One region of the Nonomuraea sp. CA-141351 genome, then DNA from elsewhere that is predicted to be linked to it. Evidence: riboswitches for the same ligand, from Rfam matches in the RefSeq annotation. Region 1 holds a riboswitch; the other holds the start of a gene.
What was found. Region 1 has a riboswitch for cyclic di-AMP ahead of ACQPWU_RS21390 (CHAP domain-containing protein). Riboswitches for the same ligand answer to the same signal wherever they lie in the genome.
Positions count from the first base shown of each region.

Region 2: linked by a shared signal. The riboswitch ahead of ACQPWU_RS58685 (NlpC/P60 family protein) and the one ahead of ACQPWU_RS21390 (CHAP domain-containing protein) in region 1 are both predicted to bind cyclic di-AMP.

Region 1 is NZ_CP191982.1:4,519,634-4,523,483, reverse strand. Features, by position in the region: gene ACQPWU_RS21400 (aldo/keto reductase) at 55-876, shown strand; gene ACQPWU_RS21395 (Gfo/Idh/MocA family protein) at 896-1,849, shown strand; cyclic di-AMP (ydaO/yuaA leader) riboswitch at 1,966-2,103, shown strand; gene ACQPWU_RS21390 (CHAP domain-containing protein) at 2,116-2,790, shown strand; gene ACQPWU_RS21385 (YoaK family protein) at 3,002-3,685, shown strand; gene ACQPWU_RS21380 (alpha/beta fold hydrolase) at 3,680-3,850, opposite strand, start outside.
Region 2 is NZ_CP191982.1:12,480,215-12,484,064, forward strand. Features, by position in the region: gene ACQPWU_RS58670 (RDD family protein) at 1-432, opposite strand, end outside; gene ACQPWU_RS58675 (hypothetical protein) at 448-1,443, shown strand; gene ACQPWU_RS58680 (amino-acid N-acetyltransferase) at 1,454-2,023, opposite strand; cyclic di-AMP (ydaO/yuaA leader) riboswitch at 2,300-2,449, shown strand; gene ACQPWU_RS58685 (NlpC/P60 family protein) at 2,455-3,498, shown strand; gene ACQPWU_RS58690 (LuxR C-terminal-related transcriptional regulator) at 3,513-3,725, opposite strand.

The DNA.
Region 1 (3,850 bases):
AAGCTAGCCCCGCCGCCTTAAGCCCTCAGAAACGCGACGTGAACAATGGAGGCTATGAACTCTCTCTTGCTCAACGCCGACGGCGTGCACATCCCGCAGCTCGGCTACGGCGTCTGGCAGGTCGCCGCCGACGAGGCCGCGCAGGCCGTCACGACCGCGCTGAAGGCCGGCTACCGGCACGTCGACACCGCCGCCGCGTACGGCAACGAGGAGGGCGTGGGCCAGGCCGTGCGGGAATCGGAGCTGCCGCGCCGGAAGGTGTTCGTCACCACCAAGCTGTGGAACGCCGACCACGGACGCGCCGAGGCGGCCTTCGAGGAGTGCCTGGCCCGGCTCGGCCTCGACTACATCGACCTTTTCCTCATCCACTGGCCGGTGCCGCAGCAGGACAAGTACGTGCAGGCGTGGAAGGCGATGGAAAAGATCTACCGTGATGGGCGGGCGAAGGCCATCGGCACCTCCAACTTCACGATCGACACCCTGACCCGGCTGATGAACGAGACCGACATCGTGCCGTCGATCAACCAGATCGAGCTCCACCCGTACCTGCAGCAGCGCGAAATGCGCGCCTTCCACGAGGCCAACGGCATCCTCACCGAGGCCTGGAGCCCGCTCGGCCAGGGCCAGGGGCTGCTCGACGACCCCGCGCTGGCCGTGCTGTCCGGCAAGTACGGCAAGACGCCCGCGCAGATCGTGCTCCGCTGGCACCTGCAGCTCGGCAACGTCGTCATCCCCAAATCCGTGACCCCGTCGCGGATCGCCGAGAACATCGACGTGTTCGACTTCATCCTCGACCCCGAGGACATGGCCGCCATCGGCGCGCTGAACAGGGGCCGGCGTTTCGGTCCCGATCCCGACACGTTCGACATGATGTGATTCGTCTACGATCTCCCGTGTGCGGGATTTTGCGTGGGGCATTGCGGCGACAGGCGGTATCGCGCGGACTGTGGGAGCGGCCATCGTGGCCGAGCCGGGGATGCGGGTGGCCGCCGTCGGGTCCAGGAACTTAGGACGGGCGCAGGCCCTGGCCTCCACTTTGGGCGCGGAGTCGGCGTACGGCTCCTATGAGCAGATGTGCGCCGATCCGGCCGTGGACGCCGTCTATGTCGCGACGCCGCACGCCCAGCATCTGCAGGTGGCGGAGGCCGCCATCGCCGCGGGCAAGGCCGTGCTGTGCGAGAAGCCGCTGGCCGCCACCGTGGACGACGCGGAGAAGATGGTACGGCTGGCGCGCGAGGCAGGCGTGTTCCTCATGGAAGCCATGTGGATGCGCTTCAACCCCCTCATCCAGAAGATCGCGGCCGACGAGCGCTTCGGCGACATCCGCTCCGTGCAGGCCTCATTCGGCTTCGCCAAGCCCTACGATCCGGCGCACCGGCTGTGGGCGCCGGAGCTGGGCGGCGGGGCCCTGCTCGACCTCGGGATCTACCCGTTCGGCCTGGCTCAGCTGCTCCTCGGCATGCCCTCTGACCTGCGGATCACCGGCTCCCTGGCCCCCAACGGCGTGGACGCGGAGGCGGCCGGGGTCTTGCTCTACCCCGACGGCAGGCGGGCTCTCGTAGAGACCTCGTTGCTCGGGAATTACCCGAACCATGCCTGTGTTGTAGGTACTCAGATGCGGGCGGACGTCCAGGCGCCGTTCTGGGCCCCGCAGCGGATTTTACTTTCCGGGCGCTCCATGGAGCCGGAGGAGCATGTGCTCGATCCGGCGGACAACGGATACGCCGGAGAGCTCCGCGAAGTCCGCGCCGCGACGGCCGAAGGCAGGACCGAAAGCTCGGTCATGCCGCTTGATGAGTCCCTTGCCATGATGGGGCTCCTGGCCGCGGCTCGCAGGCAGCTCGCCTAGCTGGGTCGTTACAGATTTGTAGCCTCTTGCCTTATGCATTACATTTGAGGCATTCTTGAGACATTCGTCCGGTTTGTCCGGCGATGTCCGACCATCGCGACACACATCACAGGACCGTCCTGTGACCGCTGAATCCGCCTCCGGGCGGAACCGGGGACCCAAGTCCCATGGGGTGAATCGGCACTTCGGTGCCGTAGGGCAGCTTCCACGCCCGAATCCGTCAGCTAACCCGGTAAGCGGCATGGAAGCAAGGAGTAACCCCCTCGATGGCCAAGTTCCGCATTACCGCTGCCACGAAGACCAACATCGTCCGAGCCGCGCTCGGCGCGACCGTCCTGGCCTCCGGGCTCGGCGCCCACATGACCGCGGCCTCCGCCGCGGACAAGCAGCCGGCCACCGCAGCCACTCACGACAACGACCGTGCCAAGTCCCGGGAAACCAAGATCAACGTCACCGCCTCCCAGGTCCTGGCGCTCGCCAAGTCCCAGGTCGGCACCTCCGAGAACGCCTACGGCGGCGGCACCCCGTACCAGAAGTGGTACGCCAACTCACAGCGCGCCGCGGAGACCATCGCCCGTGACGGCGGCAGCCGGGCCGACTACGTGAACGCCGCCTGGTGCTCGATGTTCGTCTCCTGGGTCGGCGAGCAGACCGGCGCCCGCCCGCAGGTCGGCTGGGACGCCTACACCGTCGCCCACGCCAAGTGGTTCGCGGCCAACCACCGCTTCGGCACTGTCGCCAAGCCCGGCGCGGTCGTGTTCTTCTCCTGGAGCGGCAGCAAGAGCCTCGACGACATCCAGCACGTCGGGTTCGTCGAGAAGGACAACGGCGACGGCACCATCTCGACCGTCGAAGGCAACACCGGCAACGGCAAGGTCGAAGAGCGCGTGCGTCCGAAGTCCCAGGTCGTCGGCTACGGCTACCCGCAGTACGCCGGCTGACCCTGTTGCGCTAGACGAGCGCGCGTCCCGAAAGGGGCGCGCGCTCTTCGCATTCCACCGGCGAGGCGGGTCAGGCGCAGGCCGGATGAGCGGCCCGCCACCTGGGAAGACCCGAGGGAAGCAGGCTCGCGGGAAGAGCCACGCGCGAACCTCGCCAAGGAGCCGCCATGAGACCCAGCCCACGCCCAGGAGCCGTCGTCTCGAAGCAGCCATGAAGGGCGGGCTCCAGTGGGTCGCCGACGGGTTGTTCCCCCGCGGCGGAAACCCACACGGCCTCCTGCCCGCCCTGCTGATCCTCCTGGCCATGGTCACCGGAATCGTGGACGCCGTCAGCTACCTCGGCCTGGGCCGCGTCTTCGTGGCCAACATGACCGGCAACATCGTCTTCCTGGGCTTCGCCCTGGTTGGCGGAGGAGACCTGTCGAAATGGGCCCCTCCCCTGTCCCTCGCCTGCTTCGGGACCGGAGCGTGGAGCGCCGGCCTGCTGACCAGGCAGGTGGGGAACGCGCGGCGGGCGTTCACCATCGCCACCACCGTGCACGCGGTCCTCGTCGCGGCCGGCCTCGTAGTGGCCCTCACGGCCGGACACCACACCGCCGGGGCCAGGGCGGCGCTCATCGCGCTGCTCGCGTGCGGCATGGGCCTGCAGAACGCGTCCGTACGCGCGCTGGGCGTACCCGACCTGGTCACCAACGTCCTCACCACCACCCTGACGGGCCTGGCCGCCGACACCCCCGGGCGGGCGGCCTTCCGCCGGTTCGCCTCCGTCGCGGCGATGTTCCTCGGCGCGCTCGCCGGCGCCACGCTGCACCTGAACATCGGCCCCGCAGCCGCGCTGACGCTCGCCCTGGTCCTGCTCGCGATCGTCGCCCTCGCAGCCCGCGGGCGCTCATGAGAGGAAGAAATCCGCCAGAGCCCGCGCGACCCCCGCCGGGTCGTTCTCCATCGGGATGTGCCCGGCCCCGGGAATGCGCACGAGCGTGCTGTTCGGGATCTCGGCCACGAAGCGCTCGGCGTACCGGACCTCCTGGAACGTGTCGTCCTCGCCCCACACCAGCAG
Region 2 (3,850 bases), 4.8 Mb from region 1:
CGTGCCGATGACGCCGAACAGCGGGCCGATGAACGGGATGACGCCGAGGAAGTACCAGCCCCAGGTGCCTGCCGCACGCTTGAGCGCCGCGTCGGTGGCCAGGCCGCCGGGCGGCATCCCGGCACCGACCGGCACGACCTTGATGCCCATGACCATCTTCCCGACCGTCTGGCCGTTCATCTTGGTCATGAAGAAGTCGTAGCCGACATACAGCAAGGCCAGGAGGAGATACTGAACGAGCCCCACCAGGAAGCCGCTCAGGATACCGGTGGTAAGACCTGTGGCGGAGTCGTAGCCCACGGCGAGCAGGCTGACGACGATGGTGATCAGCGTGTAGAGGATGCCGAAGATGACGCCGTCGATGATCCTCGCCACCAGGCGCTGCCACCACTCCGCCAGCGGAGCCGGCGCGCCGGGCGGCTGCACGCCCACCGGACCCGGCTGTCCGTGGGCCTGACCGTAGCCGGGCTGGCCGTACTGCTGCGGCTGCCCGTAAGCCTGGCCGTACTGCTGCTGGTCGCCGTACTGCTGGCCGTAGCCCGGCTGGGCCTGCTGCTGGCCGTACTGGGGCTGACCGTACTGCTGCTGGCCATAGTCCGGCTGGCCCGGCTGCTGCTGGCCGTACTGGGGCTGCTGACCGTACTGCTGCTGCCCGTAGTCCGGCTGGGACTGCGGCTGCTGGCCGTACTGCTGCTGGCCGTAGTCCGGCTGCGACTGGGCCTGCTGGCCGTAGCCCTGCTGCCCGTAGTCCGACTGCGGCTGCTGGCCGTACTGAGGCTGCTGACCATAGTCAGGCTGGGACTGGGCCTGCTGACCGTACTGCTGGCCCGAGGGAGGCTGCTGGCCGTAGCCCTGCTGCCCGTAGCCGGGCTGCGACTGGGGCTGCTGGCCGTAACCCTGCTGGCCCGACTGCGGCTGCTGGCCGTACTGGGGCTGCTGGCCGTAGCCCTGCTGGCCCGGCTGCTGCTGGCCGTACTGGGGCTGCTGACCATACTGCTGCTGCCCGTAGTCCGGCTGCGACTGGGCCTGCTGGCCGTAGCCCTGCTGCCCGTAGCCGGGCTGGGACTGCGGCTGCTGGCCGTACTGGGGCTGCTGGCCGTATTGAGGCTGCTGCCCGTACTGGGGCTGACCGTACTGCTGTTGCTGGCCGTACTGGGGCTGCTGGCCATACTGCTGTTGCTGGCCGTAGCCCTGCTGGCCGTACTGGGGCTGCTGACCGTAGGCATCGTCCGCCCGGTAGCCGACCACAGTCACGTCGGGGTCGGGCTCGCCGGGGCGGCGACCCGCGTTCTGTTGACCGTATTCCGGAGTGCCGGCGGGATTGTCGCCGGATTCGTCCTGTGGATACGGCGGCTGTCCGGTGCTCACCGTGTCACCTCGCTTCGAGTGCGCATGTGGCACGTGTCAGGACACATGCCTGTGCTGCCCAACGTATCGACATAGGTATCAACAATCACCTTTCCATCTGGTCAAGGTCCGCGTCACCCGATGTCAGGTGGAGCAGCATGCGGGTGTTGCCCAGCGTGTTCGGCTTGACGTGTTCCAGGTCGAGGAACTCGGCCACACCCTCGTCATACGAGGCCAGCAGTTCGGCGTAGACCTCGGGTGAGACCGGTGTGCCCTGGATCGGGCGGAACCCGTGCCTCGCGAAGAAGTCGACCTCAAAAGTGAGACAGAATACACGTCGCAGACCCAGATCTTTGGCGTGCTGGATCAACGCGGAGACAATCCGGTGGCCGACGCCCATCCCCCGGCACTCGGGATCCACGGCCACCGTGCGGATCTCTGCGAGGTCCTCCCAGAGCACGTGGAGCGCGCCGCAGCCGACGACCTGCCCGCCTCGGTCGGCCACCCAGAACTCCTGTACGTCCTCGTACAGCGTCACAGTGGCCTTTTCCAGGAGCCGCGGGCCCGCGCCCGCGTAGGTGTCCACCAGGCGCCTGACCGCGCGCACGTCGGGCGTGCGGGCTCTCCGGACCACCACCGCGGTCTCGGGCGTTGTCAGTTCGGCCACCTGCTCCATGGCTCTCCAGGGTACAGATCTCATTACGGCTCGGCCCTAACTCCCATAGCTCGGCCCATCCTGTTACATCCCGTGGCCAGACGAGCACGGAGCTTGCCCCCAGTCTCGTTTGCGCGAAAGCACGGACATAGAGGGCATAAGGTCTGTTCTGCACAGGTGATCACGAGATCACCTTGTGACCCTTCGGTTGTGAAACCTCTACAGACTTGGCAGTTCTGGTTGAGCACGAACCTGGAGTGCATTAGTGTCCAGCGACAATGTTTCCACGCGTGCCGCGCGGGAGACACGCTCAATTCCCGAAAGGGAAGCCGGGGATCCATCGGTGGCGACCTCCAGCGCCACCACAGGGGTGAGTCCGAGTCTCTCGGTAGGGCTGCTCCGGCCCGAACCCGTCAGCTAACCCGGTAGGCGTCCAAGAGAGGAGCTGGTTGGTGAAGCGCACGCGCAACGGCGGGGGGAAGTCGGCGGGCAAGCACGCCCGCCCTCCGGAACGGGCACGGCGCCCACGCCACTTCGGTGTGGTGAGTCTCACAGTCGCCGCGCTGCTGTTCGCCATCCCCGTCGGTTCGGCGTCCGCGGACCCCAAGCCCTCGTTGAAGGAGCTCGCCGACCAGGCCCAGGAGCTGCACACGCAGATCGAGACGCTGACCGAGCAGTACAACGGCCAGCGGGAGAAGCTCAAGACAGCCAAGAAGGCCTCTGAGGTCGCGCAGAAGACGCTGACGAGCAGCGAGACGGATCTGGCCGCCAAGCGCGCGAAGGCCGCCCTGCTCGCCCAGAACGCCTACATCACGGGCGGCCTCACCAAGACTCTGGCGTTCGCGACCTCCGAGGACCCCGAGGAGTTCCTCAGCCGCGCCGCGACCTCGTACGCACTGGAGCAGGAGCAGGGCGAGGAGATCAACCAGCTCGCCAAGGCCATGGACGCCGCCGCCCGTGCCAAGGCAGGCGCCAAGGCGCGCATCGACGAGGTCCAGAAGATCGTCGATGACCTCCAGTCCAAGCGCGACAAGATCACCAAGCTGGTCACCAAGGTCGAGAGCAGCCTGTTCAAGCGGGCCCTCGGCGAGGCGGGGCAGCCAGGCACGCGCGCCGTGCGGGTCAACCTGCCCATCGCGGGCAGCGGCAAGGCCGCGGAGGCCGCGCGGTGGGCGCTCACGCAGCAGCTCAAGCCGTACGTCTGGGGCGCCGAGGGCCCGAGCTCCTACGACTGCTCCGGGCTGGTCATGGCGGCGTACCAGCGGGTGGGCATCTCGCTGCCGCACTACACCGGCGACCAGTGGACCGCGGGCAGGCACATCTCCCGCTCTGAGCTGCGGCCCGGCGACCTGGTGTTCTTCTACAGCGACCTGCACCACGTGGGCATCTACATCGGCGGAGGCATGATGGTGCACGCCCCGCAGACGGGCGACGTCGTACGGGTCTCGGCACTCGGCAGGCGGCCCTTCGCCGGCGCGGTGCGCATCGCCGACTGAGACATCCCGCAGCACTAGATCAGCTGGCGGCGCGCGGCCCAGGCCACGGCCTCGATCGCCGTGGCGACGCCGATGCGGTCGCAGATGCCCCGTAATCTCCGGCGTACCGTGCGCCCGCTGATATCCAGACGTCTGCCCACCCGATCGACCGTGACTCCCCTTGCCAGCTCCGCCAGCAGCGCCAAATCAGCATGGCTTAGCTCAACGCCTTCAGTGAGCACATCCATCGGGAGCCCTCCCCCCCAACAGCAGAACTCGGACCTCACAGATGGGCCAAAGCCGCTCCTCGCAGACGGTAAACGCATCCTGGAAAGGTCGTCAAGCATGACAATCGCCGCACTTGACGAGCTCT